Linked DNA regions of Dinghuibacter silviterrae. The protein of the gene in region 1 interacts with the protein of each later gene in a pairwise test. Links are inferred from orthologs where the notes say so. Each region holds a gene or a part of one and is shown on either strand. Other genes may lie near its edges.

Region 1 (9,361 bases):
GGCAGGGATTGTATGGTCACCCGGTGGCGCCCTCCGTCTATGCCCAGATCGACACCCCCGTGTCCATCGCCGTTCTTTTGTGCGTGGGCGCCCTGGTCTATATCCGGAGCAACCGCCAGGCCTTCCGGCTCTCGCACCTGCTGATCGTGCTGGGCTTCCTGTCGATCGGGGCGGGTTCCTACCTCTTCTATATCCATGCCATCACGCCCTTTGTCCTGATGTACTTTGCGGCCTTCGGCCTATACCTCGCCTACATCCCCTACCAGGTCATTTTCTTCGAACGCCTGATCGCGGTATTCCGGATCAAGGGGAACATCGGTTTCCTGATCTATGCCGCCGACTCCATCGGCTACGCCGGGAGCGTGGGGGTGCTGTTGTATAAAGAGTTTGGGAAACACGCCCTTAGCTGGGGGTCGTTCTTCACGTGGTCGCTGACCGTGGTGGCGATCATCGGGCTCGGGTGCATCGGGTTGTCTTATCGCTACTTCACGCAGAAGATGCGCGGCGAGGCGCCGCCCCAACCCGCCGGGGGCCTGGCAGCGGCCTAGCGCCCGAACAACGCGGTAATACTTTCTTCGGCGTACCCCGCCGCCGACGTCATCCCCTTCCCGCCTATGGCGGTCCGGATATGGATACACCCCTCCAGGTCCTCCTCGACGATGTCCCGTTCCTTGTGCTGCGGATAAAAGCCCGCCCATACCCGGTCCAGGTTGCGGACGTCAAACGAAACGATCCGGGACGCCTCGCGGAGCATCAGCTCGTTGATGTGGCTGTTGATGGAAAAACCCAGGTCGTCCGCCTCCATGGCCCCCGCATACTCGTGCGAGTCACCGATGATGATGCTGCCGTCGTCCGCCTGTTTGAAAAGGATATGAATCCCCCATTGTTTGAGCTCCCGGAGGTGTTCCGGCACGGAGAGCCCGGCAAAAGAAGGACATTGTTCAAAAGATTCGTAGCGGCGGATCGTCAGACCCGTCAGGACGTTGCCGTGAAGCGCTACCGAAGGCATGGGCCTGGTCCGCATCATCTGGAGTTTGCTGACCACGATGCCACTGCGCTCAAACAACTGTGGGAACAGCAGCTTAAATTCTCCGCCGTTGCACACAATTGCTTTAGCGGCAAAGATCGTTTCCCCCGCGTTCGTTACCACGGCGACCCCGTCCCCGCTGGGCCGGCAGTCCACTGCGGTGGTCAGCGTACGGTACGTAAACCTGGGGAACGACTCCTGCATAAAATCGAGCAGCCGGTAGATCATGGCTTCCGGTGCCACGCTGACTTCTTCGGGGAAAAAAAGCCCTTCCCGGCAATACCCGGCTTGCAGCGCGGGCCAGCGTTCCAGGCAGGCCGCGGGGCTCAGCATCGAAACGGGATACGCGCGGCCGGTCATGACCTCGTGCAGCTCGTGTAAGAGCTGTTGTTCCTCCGGGTCCGACGCGATATACACCGTCCCGCCGGGGCGTACGGTAATGTCCGCGCGTTCCTGGATAAACCGGTACCATTCGAGGCTGCGGCGGCCGTAGTCGAACCAGCGGCCGGCCATCCCGCTCGGGACCACCTGGCCAAAATTGCGGACGGTGGCCTGTACCGGGTAGCGGTCTTTTTCCAGGAGGGTCACCGACAAGCCCCGCCTCAAGGCATGAAAAGCATGAAACGTACCCAGTACCCCGGCGCCAACGACGAGGAGGTCATGTTTATCAGGCATAAACTTAATTGACGCTTTCGAGGATAGGGATGAGTTCCTCCATGTGGTCGATGATATGGGTCGGGTGGTATTTCCGCAACTCCTCCCGGGTAAAGGCACCCGTGGTCACCCCTATGGAGAACAAACAACCCGCGTTGAGCCCTTCGTTGATGTCCACCTCGGTATCCCCGATCTTGACGACTTGACGGGGGTCCGAAATACCGGCCTCGTCCATCATCTTTTGGATCATAAAGGGTGCGGGACGCCCGGAGGGAACCTCGTCGCTCGCAACAATATAGTCGACTTTGCCTTCCTTTTCCCACCCCAGACGGTCGACGATCGCGGTGGCGATGTCTTTTGAAAAACCCGTATCCAGGCCGATTTTGACACCCTTTTCTTTCAGGTAGGAGAAGACCCTGTCCACACCCGGCAGGGGTTCGACACCCTGGCCGGTTTTGTAATAGTTGATCATCAGCTCCACAAAACGGTCGTGGATCGAATGGATGAGCCCCTCGCTGATCTTCGCGGGGTTGGGTTCGTATTTGTCCAACAGCATACGAATGGCCACCGGCTTTTTATACCCCATCAGGGGGTTTACTTCTTCTTTGGCGATGGTATACCCATGCTCCCCCATAGCCTGGGCAAAAGCAATGGCGACATTTCCCCCGTCCAGCACCGTGGTACCGGCAATATCGAATACGACCAATTGTACCTTATTCATGGCACAAATGTATAGTATAATTAAACTTTTGGACCTTAAAAAGATGTTATTTCTCCATGAAAAAGTAGACGACGAGCATGAGGGCATCGTCCTCCCCCACATTTTTGGGGTTGTGGGGTTCCCGGGCATCGAAGTAGATGGAGTCACCAGGTCCGAGCATGTATTTTTTGTCGCCTATAGTATACTCCACTTCCCCGGAGATGACGTATTTGTATTCGAAGGCGTCCGTACGAACGGGGGCCCGCCGGGAATTTTTTTGCAACCGGAGCAGGACAATGTCGATGTGCCGGTCCTGGACGTGGGTGGCCATGATGCGCTGGTAGACGAACCCGCGGGCGTTTTCCTTTTGAAACTCCTGGTAATCCTGCTTTTTGCGGACCACCACCTTATCCTCTTCCCCGTTTTCCCCTTGCAGCTCGTCAAAAAAGGCATTCAGATCGATGTTCAGGGAGCGGATGATGCTCAGCAACACCGTGAGGGAAGGGACGGTCCGGTTGTTCTCGATCTGGGAAATAAAACCCTTGGTAACCCCCGCTTTGTCTGCAAGCTCCTGGATGGTGATGTGGCGTTCCTTGCGTTTTTCCTTGATCTTGTTGCTGATCTGGAGAATGACGTCTTTTTGCATGGCAAAATAAAAGTAACAAAAAAGCCGGCTCCAAAGGGCCGGCTTTTGTTAATTCGCTAATGACGGGTGCGCCCGGGGCGCTATTGCAACACGAAAGTTTCCAGGAATTTGGTCGTAAAGTTTCCTTTCCGGAAGTCTTCGTTCCGCATGAGCTGCTGGTGGAACGGTATGGTTGTCTTGACGCCCTCGATGACGTATTCGCTGAGCGCGCGGCTCATGGTGTCGATCGCCTCTTCCCGGGTCCGGGCCACGGCGATGATCTTCCCGATCATGGAGTCGTAGTAAGGAGGGATGACATACCCGGCATAGATGTGGGAATCCACACGCACCCCGTGCCCGCCCGGCTGGTGCAGGACGGTAATCTTGCCGGGGGACGGACGGAAGTCGTTGTAGGGATCTTCCGCGTTGATCCGGCATTCGATGGCGTGCATTTCGGGGATATAGTTGCGCCCGCTGATGGGTACACCGGCCGCGATCTTGATCTGTTCCTTGATCAGGTCGTAGTTGATGACTTCCTCGGTCACGCAGTGCTCCACCTGGATCCGCGTGTTCATCTCCATGAAGTAGAAGTTGCGGTGTTTGTCCACGAGGAATTCGATGGTGCCCACGCTCTCGTAGTTGATGGCGGAAGCCGCCTTGATGGCTGCCTCCCCCATTTTCTCCCGGAGCTCCGGTGTCATGAACGGGGAAGGGGATTCCTCCACCAGTTTCTGGTGGCGGCGCTGGATGGAACAGTCGCGCTCGCTAAGGTGACACACCTTGCCGTACTGGTCGCCGGCAACCTGGATTTCGATATGCCGGGGTTCTTCCACGAACTTCTCCATGTAGATCCCGTCGTTCTTAAACGAAGCCAGGGCCTCGGCCTTGGCCGTATTGTACGCCCTTTCGAGCTCACTGTCTTCCCATACGACGCGCATCCCTTTACCACCGCCGCCGGCGGTAGCCTTGATGATCACCGGGTAGCCCATGTCGTGTGCAATGGACCTGGCCTGATCAAGGCTCTCCAGGAGACCGTCGCTCCCGGGGATGACCGGCACGCCGGCCTTGATCATGGTTTCTTTGGCGGTGATCTTATCCCCCATCGACCGGATCATCGCCGGGGTGGGTCCGATAAATTTGATCCCGTGTTCCGTACAGATCTCTGCAAAACGGGCGTTTTCCGCCAGGAATCCGTACCCCGGATGAACGGCGTCCGCATTGGTGATCTCCGCGGCGGCCATCAGGCGGGTGATGTTCAAATAGGAGTCGGAGCTGGCAGGTTTTCCTATACACACGGCCTCGTCCGCAAAACGGACGTGCAAACTATCTTTATCCGCGGTGGAATATACGGCTACGGTCTTAATGCCCATTTCCCGGCACGTCCTGATGACCCGTAACGCGATTTCCCCACGATTTGCAATCAATACTTTTTTAAACATCAGCTTCAGATTAGGGTTCGACCAGGAATAGCGGTTGGTCGTATTCCACGGGAGAGGCGTCTTCGACAAGGATCTTTACGATCTTCCCGCTGACCTCGCTCTCGATCTCGTTGAACAATTTCATGGCCTCGATGATGCACACGACCTTGCCCGGGTTTACCTCGTCGCCTGCTTCCACGAAGTTCGGCTTGTCCGGAGAGGACTTACGGTAGAAGGTGCCGATCATGGGGCTTTTGATGGTGATGAGGTTGTCCGATTTCGGCGCCGGCGCCGGTGCGGGCGCGGGGCGTGCTGCCGTTTCAACCGGCGCGGGTGCCGCAGGGAGCACCTGGACGGGTGCAGGAGCTGCTACTACGGTATGAACCTGGTCTTCCTTTTGCTTGATCGTTATCTTAAAGTCCTTTTCTTCAACGCTGATCTCACCAATGTTCGATTTGTTGATGATCTTGATGAGCTCCTGAATTTGTTTGAAATCCATGGGTTTGTGTGTTTTGGGTTTTAAAGGGCCCCTGTAGGGGGCGGACCGCAGGCGATCAAAGATCGCCGAAGGTCGGGCGGCCTATTCTTTGACGCGCTCGATATATTCACCGGTCTTGGTATTGACGCGGATCAACTCCCCCTCGTCCACGAAAAGCGGTACCATCACCGTGGCCCCCGTCTCGACGGTAGCCGGTTTCAGGGTACGGGTGGCCGTATCCCCTTTCACCCCCGGTTCTGCATAGGTCACCCGGACGACGATCTTGTCGGGGAGTTCCACGCCCATGGGCTGTTCGGTTTCCCCGTTGATCAGCACGGCCACTTCCTGGCCGTCCCTTAGGAACTGGGGCGCGTCCACCAGATTTTCCCCCATGACGATCTGTTCGAAGGTCTCGTTGTCCATGAAATTGTACCCGGAATCGTCTTTATAAAGGAACTGAAAAGCCTTTTTTTCTACCCTTACCGGGAAGATCGTGTCCCCGGAGTTCCACGTGTGTTCGATGGTGCGTGCATTGTCCACGCCCTTGAGCTTTGCCCAAACCTTTGCCGCAGCACGGGCCGTTTTGTTTTGACCAAATTCGACCACGGAATACAACCCGCCGTCCAATTTTATGATCAAACCCGTCCTGATGTCCGAAGTATTTGCCATAGTTAAAGTTTACAAAAAAAGGGTATTTAGTGCGCAAATATATATAGATCACAAAATACCACCTCTTTTTTGTTAATTGCAGAATGAAGAAAAACCTATACCTGCTGGCCCTGGCTGCCAGTCTGTTGATGGCCGTTCCCGGTAAAAGCCAGCAAACATCGCCCCAGCAGCCCCAGGAGCCCCAGTTGCCCTATCAATCCGACAAAACCCTTCCATCATTCAATATCCTGGAAGTGGACAGCACCACCATTTTCAATACCAAAAAGCTGCCGTCGGGCAAACCCATCGTGCTGATGTATTTCAGCCCTGATTGTGAACACTGCCAGCACCAGACGGAGGCGATCCTGAGTAAAATGGATTCCCTCAAAGGCGTCCGGTTCGTGATGCTCACTTCGCTGCCCTTCGACAAAATGAAGAATTTCTACTTCTATTATAAACTGGCGGACTATAAGAACATCACCATGGGCCGGGACTACGAGTTTTTCTTTTCCCGTCACTATGGCTCTCAATATGTGCCCTACCTGGCCATATATGACCGCCACAAGAAACTGGTAAAGGTTTTCGACGGCGGGACCACGGTGACCAACCTGATTCAACTGGTAACCCAGGACTAGGGCAGGAACCGGGCCCTTAGGGCTGGCGTGGGGATCATGCACGCCTCCCGCTTCCCAAACCACCGGTAGCGGTTGCGCGCAATCCAGTCGTAGACCCAATCCCGGAGCCCCCTGGGCAGGACCTTCGCCACAGCGGTCCACCGCCAGCCCAGTATCCAAAGTGTTTCGAGGACCGCGTCGGAACGGCTATATAGTTTTCCTCTATCGACTAAAAATACAGACCCTCCCTGCTCGGGGAGGGTCTCTTTTATGCCCAGCTCGGTGAGTATTTTTTTGGCACTTTCCCCCTGTAACGGGGCGAACAGGAATATCTTACCCTTGTCGTGTCTGATCACGAATTGAACGGAGCGGTTGCAAAGATTGCAAACCCCGTCAAACAACAAGAGGGGTCCCTGCTCCATACGATCAACCCATGTTGTGGAAAACCTTGCTGACGTCGTCGTCCTGCTCCAGCTTATCGATCAACTTGGACACTTCCTCCGCCTGGAGGTCCGTCACCGGTACGGTCACCGACGGGATCCATTCGTTCTCCGCGCTGATGGGCGTAATCCCCTTGTCTTCCAGCGCTTTCTGCAGCTTGCCGAAGTCGGCAAAGGCGCACCGGAGGACCAGGATGGGTTCGTCGTTCTCGCCGGTGCTCTCGCCCAGCTCGTCCAGACCGAAATCGATCAACTCCAGCTCCAGGTCATCCTGGTTCAGTCCCTCGGGATGCAACCGGAAAACCCCCATTTTTTTAAACTGGAAACTCACGCTCCCGTTGGTACCCAGGGCCCCGCCACCCTTCGTAAAATGGCTGCGCAGGTTGGCGACCGTACGGGTATTGTTGTTCGTCGCGGCTTCCACGAGGATGGCCACGCCGTGGGGACCGTATCCTTCGTACAGGATTTCGTCATAGTTCTCGGAATCCTTACCCATGGCACGTTTGATGGCGGCTTCCACCCGGTCTTTGGGCATGTTGACGCTTTTGGCGTTCTGCATGCACCGCCTGAGTGCGGGGTTGGTGGCAGGATCACCGCCCCCCGCCTTTACGGCAATGGCGATGTCTTTCCCGATCCGGGTAAATTGTTTCGCCATCCTGTCCCAGCGGGCGAACATCGTGGATTTGCGGACTTCAAATATGCGACCCATAAAATCTTTCTATTCTATTCAAAAAGGAAGGCAAAGGTAATAAAATCCGGTTTGAACCGCCGCAAGCATGCCTCAAAAGCAAGGTGGTGTGTCTTTTTTCTTCTTTTCCGTAGGGTTTAGGCACGCATTGCCGGTTTAAATCCTACGGAAAAGAAGAAAAAAGACACACCACCTTGCTTTGTCAGCGGGCCGCTATGTGCGCTATGCGACGCTTTATAGGGCCGTAGAGCGTTATGCGGCTTCTTGTAGTTTCCCGTTTTGAACGCGGAGCTTGCTGTTTTTCTTGCTATAAGCGAAATAGACGACCAACCCCAGGATCATCCAGGAGAAGGCGGCTTCGAGGGTGTTGACGTCCAGGGCGATAATCATGCCGGCGCAGACCAGGATACCGAGGATAGGCACCAACGGGACCAGGGGGGTCTTGAAGGGGCGCTCTACCTCGGGGTTCGACCGGCGCATCACCCAAACCCCGGCGCTGACCAGGACGAAGGCGAAAAGGGTTCCGAAGGAGGTCAGGTCACCTGCCACGCTTTCGGGAATAAAAGCCGCGAACAGACCGGCGAAAACGAAAAGGATCAAATTCGACTTGTAGGGCGTCCGGAACTTCGGGTGCAGGTCGGAAAACACTTTGGGCAAAAGACCGTCGGTGGACATGGTGTAAAAGACCCGCGACTGCCCCAGGAGCATCACCAGGATGACGGAGGAGAAACCCATCAGGATGGCGATCGTGACCAATGTGCTCAGCCAGTGATACCCTGTCATGTAGGTGCGGATGGCGTATGCCACGGAGGCTTCCTTGCCCTGGAGCTCGAATTCCCTCCAGTTGGCGACGCCCGTCAGGACGTAGGAGAACAGAATATACAGGATGGTGCAAACGATCAGCGACCCTAAGATGCCCTTTGGCATGTCCTTTTTGGGGTTTTTGGCTTCCTGGGCGGCGGTGGATACTGCGTCGAACCCGATGAAGGCAAAGAATACGATGCTCGCCCCTCCAAGGATGCCGGGTATACCGTGTTTAAAGAACCCTTCGTGACCGGGTGTCCCTTCGGGAATCACATAGGGCGTATGGTTGGCCGGGTTGATGAAGTGCCAACCCAAGGCAATGAAAACCAATACGATAGACACTTTTATAACCACGATGATGGAGTTCACCAGCGCGGACTCGGCGGTACCTTTGATCAGCAGAAGGCTGAGGATCAAGAGGATAAATAAGGCGGGTATGTTGACCAACCCATGGTAGGTCGTGACCAGGCTATGGAGTTGCGGGGTCAGACCGGTCAGTTGCCGGTCGCTGAGCATCAGTACCCCTTCTTTAGCGGTCTTCGCAAGGTCCGCGGGGAACGAAGCGACGCTGGAGCCGACGACCGTGTTGATGTGCTCGAACGGCGAGTGACACCATTTATAGGGTATCTGGTATCCAAAATCCGCCAAGAGTTTATTGAGGTATTCGCTCCAGGAAATCGACACCGTCGTGGCGCCGAGGGCGTATTCCATGATCAGGGCCCAGCCGATGATCCAGGCGATCAGCTCGCCCAGGGTGGCGTAGGCATAAGTATAGGCGCTGCCCGCGATGGGGATCATGGCGGCAAATTCAGCATAACAAAGACCGGCAAACACGCAGCCAATGGCAGCCACCACGAAGGAAATCGTCACGGCGGGGCCGGCGGCTTCCGCAGAGGCGGCGGCGGTCCGGACGAACAGCCCGGCCCCGATAATGGCGCCAACGCCGAGGGCTACCAGGTTTCCCGGTCCCAGCGTACGTTTCAGCCCATGACTATCGGAGGCCTGGGCCAGCAGTTGTCCCAGTGGTTTCTTTACAAACAAACTCATACAAAGATGATTCTGGTTTTGATGGTGAGAAAGGGGCAAAATAAGGAAAAATGTGGTCCCGCTGCCGCCAATAGTGGAAAAACCTATATTGCGGCGTTAAACACCGCCGTCCATGGAGTTGAAGCCGACCGCGCGAAAGCCGAACCGATTGAGCCTTTTTATATTTATTGCCATGCTGCTGGGCATCGGCCTGGGGACGCTTATCCATGAAACCTCGA
Region 2 (9,413 bases), on another replicon or contig:
AATTATGCAACAAGTAAAAAAGGGGGACAAGGTTCGTGTGCACTATCATGGAAAGCTGACCAATGGAGAAACCTTCGATTCGTCTGAAGGAAGGGCCCCCCTTGAATTCATCGTCGGGGCGGGTATGATGATCAAAGGTTTCGACGCCGCCGTGGTGGGGATGACTTTGGGAGAAAAGAAAACCGTCAATATACCGGCCGCAGAGGCTTATGGAGAATACGAAGCGGACCTGCTCATGGAGTTTCCCCGGGACCAGTTTCCGAAGGGGCTAACGCCGGAAGTCGGGATGCAACTGACGATGACGAACGGGGCGGGGCAGCAGATCCCGGTGACCATCGCAGCCGTCAAAGAGGACGTGGTGGTGCTGGACAGGAACCATTTCCTGGCGGGGAAAGAGCTGGTTTTCGACATTACCCTTGCTGAAATAGTCTGATGCCGCTGGACTACGCCTTTACGGTCAGCGAACGGTTTATGCGCTATGTACGGGTGGATACGCAAAGCGATCCGCAGTCGTCCACCCATCCCTCGACGGAAAAGCAAAAGGACCTTTCCGGGATACTTGTCCGGGAGCTTCACGACATAGGCGTAAGCGACGCGGTGATGGATGACTACGGTTACGTATACGCGACGATCCCCGCCAATACCGGCAAAGCGCTCCCCGTGTTGTGTTTTTGCGCACACGTCGATACCGCACCGGATTGCAGCGGAACGGGGGTCCGGCCCCTGTTGCACCGGCACTTTGACGGAGAGGACATCGTACTCCCCGACGATCCGTCGCAGGTGCTGCGCGTAGAGGACTTTCCCTACCTGAAAGAGCACATCGGCCTGGACATCATCACGGCCAGCGGGACGACCCTTCTCGGGGGGGACGACAAGGCGGGGGTGTCCATCATCATGGACCTGGCGCATTACCTGAGCCTGCATCCGGAAGTACAGCACGGCACCATCCGGATACTTTTTACCCCGGATGAGGAAGTGGGCAGGGGGACTGCCAAGGTGGACCTGGCGAGGCTGGGCGCCGACTATGGCTATACGCTGGACGGGGGCGAGGCGGGGTCGCTGGAAGACGAGACCTTTAACGCGGACGCCGTTCAGATCGATATTACGGGCATCAGTGCCCACCCGGGTTATGCGAAGGGTAAAATGGTCAACGCGCTAAAGGTCGCCGGGGAATTGCTGGCGGCCTTGCCAAAAGACAAGCTGGCGCCCGAGGTGACGGACAAACGGGAGGGCTTTGTCCACCCGGTCCGTTGCGAAGGCATGGCGGAAAAAGCGACCGTGGAGTTTATCGTCCGGGATTTTACGGTAGAAGGACTAAAGGACCACGAGCGTACCTTGTACGAGCTGGCCAGGAAGGTCGTGAGCGCTCACCCGGGCGCGGAGCTTTCATTTGACGTGACGGAACAATACCGCAATATGAAGAATATCCTTGAGCAGCACCCGAAGGTGACGTTGTATGCGCAGGAAGCGATCCGCCGTACGGGGCTCAAGGTTCGCGCGGAAAGCATCAGGGGTGGCACGGACGGCAGCCGGCTTAGCTATATGGGGCTGCCTTGTCCCAACCTGTTTACAGGGATGCAGGGGATCCATTCGCGCCGGGAATGGATCGGGGTGTCGGATATGGAAGCCGCGGTGGAGACCCTGGTGCACCTGGTTCAGGTGTGGGCGGAACATAGCGAAGAATAAACCACATATCGATATGAACTATATTCCCTTTATAGGACTCTTTATCCTGGTGATCCTGATTTTTTCCGGTCTGGTGACCGTGGCCCAGGGAAACGTGGCCGTCGTGACCCTGTTTGGCAGCTACCGGCGGATCCTCCGGCCGGGGCTCAATTTCAAGATCCCTATCCTGGAGCAGATCTACCGGAAGATCAGCATCCAGAACCGTTCGGTGGAGCTGGAATTCCAGGCGGTGACCGTGGACCAGGCCAACGTCTATTTCAAGGCCATGCTCCTGTATGCCGTTCAGAACGCCGACGAGGAGACGATCAAAAAGGTGGCGTTTAAATTTATCAGCGAACGGGACTTTATGCAGGCCCTGGTGCGTACCATAGAGGGGACCATCCGCGGCTTCGTGGCGACCAAAAAGCAGGCAGAGATCCTGGGTCTGCGCAGGGAGATCGTTGAATACGTAAAGGCACAGCTCGACCATGCGCTGGAAGAATGGGGTTATCACCTCATGGACCTTCAGATCAACGACATTACTTTCGACAAGGCCATCATCGACTCCATGAGCCGTGTGGTCGCGTCCAATAACCTAAAGGCGGCCGCCGAGAACGAGGGGCAGGCCCTCCTGATCACCAAGACCAAGGCCGCCGAAGCGGAAGGGAACGCCATCAAGATCTCGGCAGCAGCGGAGCGGGAGGCTGCCATGCTCCGGGGACAAGGGGTGGCCCTTTTCCGGGAAGAAGTCGCCAAGGGGCTTAGCCACGCCGCCGAAGAGATGAAACAAGCGAACCTGGATACCAACGTCATCCTGTTCAGCATGTGGACGGAAGCCCTCAAGAACTTCGCGGAAGTGGGGAAGGGGAACGTCATTTTCCTGGACGGCTCCAGCGAAGGCATGCAGAAGACCATGGGGCAAATCATGGCGTTCCTGCAGATGAACCTGACGACCAAGGCAGATTCCAAGGGGTCGAATACTAATTAACACTATTTTGCGTTACTTAGGTACCTGAAAAATTTACTTTTGCCCATAAATCCTAACAGGAATGACCCCTATTTTGCTTCAATTGACCGGTGATTCTGTCCGTAAAATAACCGATTCCCTTGCCCACGCCCAGGCGACCGCTGCCCCTGCCCAAACGATGAACGTGATCGACCTGCTGATCAAGGGCGGATGGATGATGGTGCCCCTGGGTCTTTTGAGCCTTATAGCGGTATTCGTTTTCTTCGAGCGGTATTTCTATATCCGCAAGGTGTCCAAGTCGGACGACAATTTCATGAACATCATCCGCGACCACATCATCAACGGGAACGTCCAGGCGGCGCGCAGCCTCGCCAAAAATACGGCAAACCCGGTCGCGCGGGTGATCGACAAGGGGATACAGCGGATCGGAAAACCCATCGACGCGATCGAGAACAGCATGGAGAATATCGGGAACCTGGAGATCTACAAGATGGAACAAAACCTCGGCATCCTGAGCGTCATCGCCCGGATCGCACCGATGTTTGGATTTCTGGGGACGATCGTCGGGATGATCCAATTGTTTTACGAGATTACATCGACAGGGGTATACGACCTGACCACCATTGCCGGTGGTATTTATGTCAAAATGATCACCAGCGCCTCCGGTCTGATCATCGGCCTGCTGGCATTTGTGGGCTACAGCTTTCTCCATACGCAGATCGACAAATGCGCCAATAAGATGGAGCGCGCCAGCTCCGACTTTATCGATATTTTACAAGAACCCACCCGATAAACCGTATGCAACTGCGATCCAGACGAATGAGGGCCCATGATGCCGAAGTAAGCACGGATGCGCTGAATGACATCCTGTTTATCCTGGTGATGTTCTTCCTGATTGTCTCTACGCTGGCCAACCCGAACGTGATCAAGGTCACTCAGCCAAAATCAAAAGCCGACACCAAGGCCAAACAATCGGTCGTCGTTTCTATAGACGCCAACAAACAGTATTATGTCGGATCGGACAAGGTGACGATCGACCAGCTCAAGGCGGCCTTGATACCGGTTCTGGCGAAGGAAAACGGGGAGCCGACCATCGTCATCAACTCCGACAAGACAGTGCCTATCGACTATGCCGTTGCGGTGATGCGGATTGCCCGGGAGTTGAATGCGAGGACGGTGTTGTCGGTGGATAACAAATAATTATCGTCTTGCCCGGATCATCCGGTCTTTGCCCTGCATATCCTTTTTTAGGGTGACTTCGTTCAGGCCTTCACTTTCGAAGAGCGCGGCTGTTTGGGGGCCGAGGGATTCGTTGATCTCTACGTATAGTACGGTCCCCGCATTTGTGACGCGGGCGAGCTTTCTATAGAATACAAGTGCGTCGTCGTCGGGTACGAACAGTGCCAGGTGCGGTTCCTGGGTGAGGACGCGGTCGTGCATCGCGGCCTTTTCTTTTTCTGCGATATAAGGAGGGTTACTTACCAGGATGTCGACCGCCGGAAGCGTTGTCCAGGTGGATTTGTCCAGGAAGTCCGCCTGGATGAAGCGGACCGGTGCGTGGTGGCGTTCGGCGTTGGCGCGGGCTATGGTTAACGCGCCGGGGGAGACATCCAGGGCGTGGATCGCGGCGTTGGGGAGGTGTTTTTGAAGGGCGATGGGGATGCAGCCGCTGCCGGTGCCGATGTCGAGGATGCGCGGGGCGCCGCTGCGGGCGTCTTCGACGATCCAGTGTACAAGCTCTTCCGTTTCGGGCCGCGGGATCAGGACGTCTTCGTTGACATGGAAAAGGAGCCCATCGAACCAAGCCTCCCCAAGCACATACTGGACAGGCCGCTGGCGCAGGAGCTGGGCGAGGTCGGCTTCAAGTTGGGCGGCCTGCCCGGGGGCCAGGGGATCGGTCTTGCGGAGGATGCGGTCCATGCGTCGCAGACCCAGGCGGCTTTCCAGGACGAGGTCGGCCACGGAAGCGGCCTCGCGAGGGTCGTAGACCGCCAGGAGGGAGCGGGTGAGGTATTCGTAGGCGGCGCCGGTCGTCATGGCTGCAAACGTAGTACTTTTGCAGCATGAGCACGCACGAAAGGTATATGCGGCGTTGTCTGCAACTGGCGGCCCTGGGGGCGGGGAGCGTGGCGCCCAACCCCATGGTCGGTGCGGTGTTGGTGTACCGCGACCTGGTGATCGGTGAGGGGTATCACCAGCGCTATGGACAGGCGCATGCGGAAGTCCATTGCATCAGGGATGCGGAGGAACGGTTTGCGGCGGGGCAGTGGGCGAACTTAGGTTTTGCCGACGCGGGGGCTTTGCTGGCGGCGTCGACCTTGTATGTGTCGCTGGAGCCTTGCGCTCATCATGGGAAAACGCCCCCCTGTGCGGACCTGGTGGTGGCGAAAGGCATCCGGCGCGTGGTCGTGGGGGTGCGTGATCCATTTCCGGAAGTGAATGGTAAAGGCATCGACAAACTGCTCCGGGCGGGGATCGAAGTGATTTGTCCAGTGTTGGAGGAGGACTGCATGGCGCTCAACAGGCGTTTTTTCACTTTTCATACAAAGCACCGGCCCTATATCATCCTGAAGTGGGCGCAAAGCGCGGATGGGTGTATTGGCCGGGAGGGACAGCGGATCGCGGTGTCCAATGCCTGGTCGAAACGGCTTGTCCATCGCTGGCGGAGTGAGGAGGCCTCGATCCTTGTGGGGGGGCATACGGCAAGGGTGGACGATCCGGCACTGACGAACCGGTACTGGCCGGGACCCAGTCCGCTCCGGTTGGTGTTGGATCCGGATGGGGTGCTGACCCCGGGTATGAAGGTGCTGGACGGAGAGGCGCCGACGGTGGTGTATCCGACCCGGGACCTTCGCGAAGTCTTGTCGGACCTGCACCGGCGATCAGCCCAAAGCGTGCTGGTGGAAGGGGGCGCCCGTTTGTTAACCTCCTTTATCGCCGGGGGGCTTTTTGACGAAATCCGGGTGATCCGGTCGGAAACGGTGCACCTGCCGGGCGGGATACCCGCCCCCGTTATGCCGGTGGTACCGCTTCAGCGGTCTTTTGCGTTGGGGGACGACCGTGTGTTCATTTATAGTAGTTTTGTGACGCATGGATATTGGGGCTGACGTTTATTATACCATCGACAAGCCGTCGGTGGCTGAATTCAAGGACCGGGGCAGCCGGTTTATTGCTTTTGCCTATCCTATTCTCACCCAGGCCGATTTCAAAGAATGTTTGCAGAAGGTAAAAAAAGAACACCCCAAGGCGGACCACCATTGTTTCGCCTATCGTCTGGGCGTGGATGGTCTTCAGTTCCGTTCGGGGGACGATGGGGAACCCGCGGGCAGTGCGGGGCGGCCGATCCTCGGACAGCTTGATTCCAAAGAACTGACCAATACCGCGGTGATCGTGGTGCGCTATTTCGGGGGAACGCTTTTAGGCGTACCGGGGCTGATCAATGCGTATAAAACCGCAACGGCGCTGGCGCTCCAGGTGGTGCCGATCGTCTCCAAACCGGTGGAGGTGCCGTACGAGCTGCACTTCGACTATACACAACTCAACGACGTGATGCAGGTGGTGCGTCAACAACAGTGCCGTGTGATCGAACAGGACTTGCAACTGTTTTGCCGCATGGTCGTGGGGATACCCAAGGTGCGGCTGACGGAGGCGTTGTACAAGCTTGGGGAGTTGTATACGGTGGAGGTCAAAAAAGTCTGACGCTTTTGCGGCCGCGCACCCTGCGCGGATTTCTCAATGCTGCCGCCCGATATTCCCGTTCGGATCGATGGTCCACGTTTCATGGGTGTCCGGGGCGGTCAGCATCGCAATGAAGGTATGGGCGGTGGCTTCGATGGTGAGCGCCGTGCTATGTCCATCGATCGCGCTTTCCGCGGCCAGGCCAAGCCCGGCGGCATCCGTATAGGTGCCGTGCGTACCGTGATACATCATTTCCCTGTAGGCCACTTCCCAAAGACGGTTTTTTAGCGACTCGGAGAAGGGAAGCGTGAACGCCGTATCGTGGTCTGCAAACAAGAGGTACCCCCAACGCTCTGGAAAGTGCATGTTGATGACGCCTTGCGGGGACCACACCCAGTTGTGCTCGGGTACGTTTTGGCGTTTTACATAATGGCCGTCCTGTACGTCGGTGTCCCATTCGACACGGGAGAAATTGATGCGCCACAGGGACCCGGGGGCGGGCGTTTCTGTGCCGTTACCCATGCTGATGGCGGCGATGGGGACGGCCATTTCCACGGTCCAGCCGCGGTCGGTGTCCCCGGGATGATTGAGGGTACCGTCGATGTGTACGGCCTTTTGGAGACCGGTGGCGTCCCAGGAGATCAACGCGTTCCCGCCGACCCGGTAGGGTTCGGGCAGGTAAAGATCGAAGAGGGTGCCCAGGGCGTTGATCTCCATTTCGAAATAGTGCCTGGCGTTGTTATCGGGGTTGACAAAGACCTCGAAGTCGTTGTCGTGGAAGATGATGTCGTCGTGATGGTTCAGTGTTGCCCATACATCGGGTTCTTCGAGCTGGGCGGCGATATAGAGATAGTGTTCGTCCCACAGCATCTTTGCCCGGGTGCGAAAGCGCGGGCGGGGACGGATATCACCTTCAATATCGGAAAAGTCCCCGGTCCAGGGGGCCGTTTGCCAGGCGGCGTCGTCCAGCCGGCCGTCGATGTGCGGGGGCACGGACGTTTTTTGAACGACATAGTGCAGGGGCATCCGGGTCAGCCGGGTAAGAAGGGCGCTGTCGTCCTGGGCGGTGGCGCGAAGGGCGGACAGGAGCAGGAGGAAAAAGAGGGGTTTCATACGCGGAAGCGGGCGCTGGGCCGCGCATTTTTGGGGCCACCCGTATAGTCGTAAAATCCTTCGCCGCTTTTAATCCCCAGGCGGCCGGCGGTTACCATATTGACCAGGAGGGGACAGGGGGCGTATTTGGGCTGGCCAAAGCCGTCGTGGAGGACGCGCAGGATGGACAGGCAAACGTCCAGGCCGATGAAGTCGGCGAGCTGGAGCGGGCCCATCGGGTGGGCCATGCCGAGCTTCATTACGGTATCGATGGCTTCCACGCCCGCCACGCCTTCATAGAGGCTGAAGATGGCCTCGTTGATCATCGGCATGAGGATGCGGTTGGCGATAAAACCCGGGTAATCGTTGACCACGCACGGCACCTTTTCCAGCCGTTGGGAAAGGGCGACCACGGTGTCGGTCACAGTAGACTGGGTGGCGTACCCGTTGATGACTTCGACGAGTTTCATCACGGGTACCGGATTCATGAAGTGCATGCCGATCACCTGACCCGGCCGGCGCGTGGCCGCGGCGATCCGGGAGATGCTGATGGAGGATGTATTGGTGGCCAGGATGGCGTGTTCCGGTGCCGCCTGGTCGATGCTGCCAAAGATCTGGAGTTTGAGCGTCACGTCTTCGGTGGCGGCCTCGACAACGAGGTCCGCGTCGCGTACGCCCTCCTGGATCGTGGTCACGGTCCGGATGCGGGCCAGGGTGGCGTCTTTTAGCGTCTCAGGGATGCTTCCCTTTGCCACCTGGCGGTCGAGGTTGGCCGCGATGGTGTGCAGGGCTTTGTCCAGGCGCTCTGTGGAAACGTCTACAAGGGTCACCGGGTAGCCGTACTGGGCGAAAGTATGCGCGATTCCATTACCCATGGTACCCGCCCCGATCACTGCAACCGTTTGTTCAGCCATGACGGAACTAATAATTGTCGTCGGAATTGTTTTTGAAGTCACCCCTTTTCCATGCTTTGATAAACTCGCTCCAGGCAAAGGGGTTGAAGATGTTCTGTGGGGGGGCCTGCCCGGTATAATACATGCTCCGGGCCTGTTGCGTCAATTGGTAGTTGGTCATTTCCCGGGCGTCCCTGGGCAGGGTCCTGAGGAGACGCGCCCTTTGCTTCGGGTCCATGTTCTTGGTGGCGGTGGCCATGGCGTCGTCCTTGAACTCCATCGTCACAAAGTCCCGCTCGAACTGTTCCCGGGTGGGCCGGGGCCGGAGCACGACCGTGGTCATATACTTGCTGGTGTCTGCGGACATCAGGGCAACGAGGCTGTATTGATTGCCCACGATATCGGTGGGGACCTTTTTCTCCACCGGGGTATAACCGACGAAGGTGAATTGCAGGACGTCTCCCTTGAGTACGACGATCGAAAACACCCCCTGCTCGTTGGCTACGGCGCCCCTCCTCTCCCCTTTGACCATGATGGTGGCGCCGGGAAGGGCCTTAAGGCTGTCAGAGGACATGACCACACCAACCAACTGCACGACCGAGTCCTTGAAATTCTCAAATTGAGCAAAGGTCCTTGATGCGGGTAAAATGCCGATCACCCCAAGCAGACAAATTTTCAGCAATCTCTTCATAAAGTGTAAATACTCCGTCAACGGGCAAGATACCCCCATTTTACCAGATTCAAGCAAAGTAAGGTGATCAATGGTTAATTTTGCGGGAGGGAAACTATTTTAACAAATGTATAAAAGATGACGGAACAGCAAGTATTGAAGGCGCTTGGAAACGTCCAGGAACCGGACCTCGGGAAGGATATCGTGACCCTGGATATGGTAAAAGATATTCATATCGAAGGCAGGAAAGTCCGCTTCACGGTGGTCCTGACCACCCCGGCCTGCCCGCTCAAGGATATGATCCACAATGCCTGTGTGAACGCGATCCATCTGTTGGTGGACAAGGAGGCCGAGGTCGACGTACACTTTACGGCAAATGTTAGCTCTAATAGGCTGGATAGCAAGCAATTACTACCCAAGGTCCGGAACATCATCGCGGTGGTGTCTG

The links.
Region 2: the proteins of accC (region 1) and ribD interact in binary tests that used the Escherichia coli proteins (3 or more experiments, as listed by UniProt). The link is inferred for Dinghuibacter silviterrae from one-to-one orthologs.

Annotation. Positions count from the first base shown.
Region 1 is NZ_SODV01000001.1:1,831,548-1,840,908, reverse strand. Bases 2,312-5,241 are described here. They hold accC (acetyl-CoA carboxylase biotin carboxylase subunit), read right to left. Parts: upstream 4,515-5,241; coding sequence 3,108-4,514; downstream 2,312-3,107. Other genes in these bases: efp (elongation factor P), read right to left, coding at 5,005-5,241; accB (acetyl-CoA carboxylase biotin carboxyl carrier protein), read right to left, coding at 4,456-4,923; EDB95_RS08260 (helix-turn-helix domain-containing protein), read right to left, coding at 2,449-3,027; EDB95_RS08265 (HAD-IA family hydrolase), read right to left, coding at 2,312-2,402. Also shown: EDB95_RS08275 (DUF5690 family protein), read left to right, coding at 1-548; EDB95_RS08270 (TIGR03364 family FAD-dependent oxidoreductase), read right to left, coding at 545-1,702; more of EDB95_RS08265, read right to left, coding at 1,707-2,311; more of efp, read right to left, coding at 5,242-5,571; EDB95_RS08240 (TlpA family protein disulfide reductase), read left to right, coding at 5,655-6,185; EDB95_RS08235 (thiol-disulfide oxidoreductase DCC family protein), read right to left, coding at 6,182-6,586; EDB95_RS08230 (YebC/PmpR family DNA-binding transcriptional regulator), read right to left, coding at 6,591-7,313; EDB95_RS08225 (amino acid permease), read right to left, coding at 7,545-9,143; EDB95_RS27255 (hypothetical protein), read left to right, coding at 9,150-9,353; EDB95_RS08220 (dicarboxylate/amino acid:cation symporter), read left to right, coding at 9,316-9,361. UniProt on the Escherichia coli protein: This protein is a component of the acetyl coenzyme A carboxylase complex; first, biotin carboxylase catalyzes the carboxylation of the carrier protein and then the transcarboxylase transfers the carboxyl group to form malonyl-CoA.
Region 2 is NZ_SODV01000002.1:98,560-107,972, forward strand. The notes cover bases 3,736-6,717. They hold ribD (bifunctional diaminohydroxyphosphoribosylaminopyrimidine deaminase/5-amino-6-(5-phosphoribosylamino)uracil reductase RibD), read left to right. Parts: upstream 3,736-4,695; coding sequence 4,696-5,739; downstream 5,740-6,717. Other genes in these bases: EDB95_RS17635 (ExbD/TolR family protein), read left to right, coding at 3,736-3,832; prmC (peptide chain release factor N(5)-glutamine methyltransferase), read right to left, coding at 3,833-4,669; EDB95_RS17650 (IMPACT family protein), read left to right, coding at 5,723-6,331; EDB95_RS17655 (carbohydrate-binding family 9-like protein), read right to left, coding at 6,365-6,717. Outside these bases: EDB95_RS17615 (FKBP-type peptidyl-prolyl cis-trans isomerase), read left to right, coding at 5-433; pepT (peptidase T), read left to right, coding at 433-1,686; EDB95_RS17625 (SPFH domain-containing protein), read left to right, coding at 1,700-2,653; EDB95_RS17630 (MotA/TolQ/ExbB proton channel family protein), read left to right, coding at 2,715-3,425; more of EDB95_RS17635, read left to right, coding at 3,431-3,735; more of EDB95_RS17655, read right to left, coding at 6,718-7,423; EDB95_RS17660 (3-hydroxybutyryl-CoA dehydrogenase), read right to left, coding at 7,420-8,316; EDB95_RS17665 (carboxypeptidase-like regulatory domain-containing protein), read right to left, coding at 8,324-8,986; EDB95_RS17670 (Mrp/NBP35 family ATP-binding protein), read left to right, coding at 9,104-9,413. UniProt on the Escherichia coli protein: Converts 2,5-diamino-6-(ribosylamino)-4(3h)-pyrimidinone 5'-phosphate into 5-amino-6-(ribosylamino)-2,4(1h,3h)-pyrimidinedione 5'-phosphate.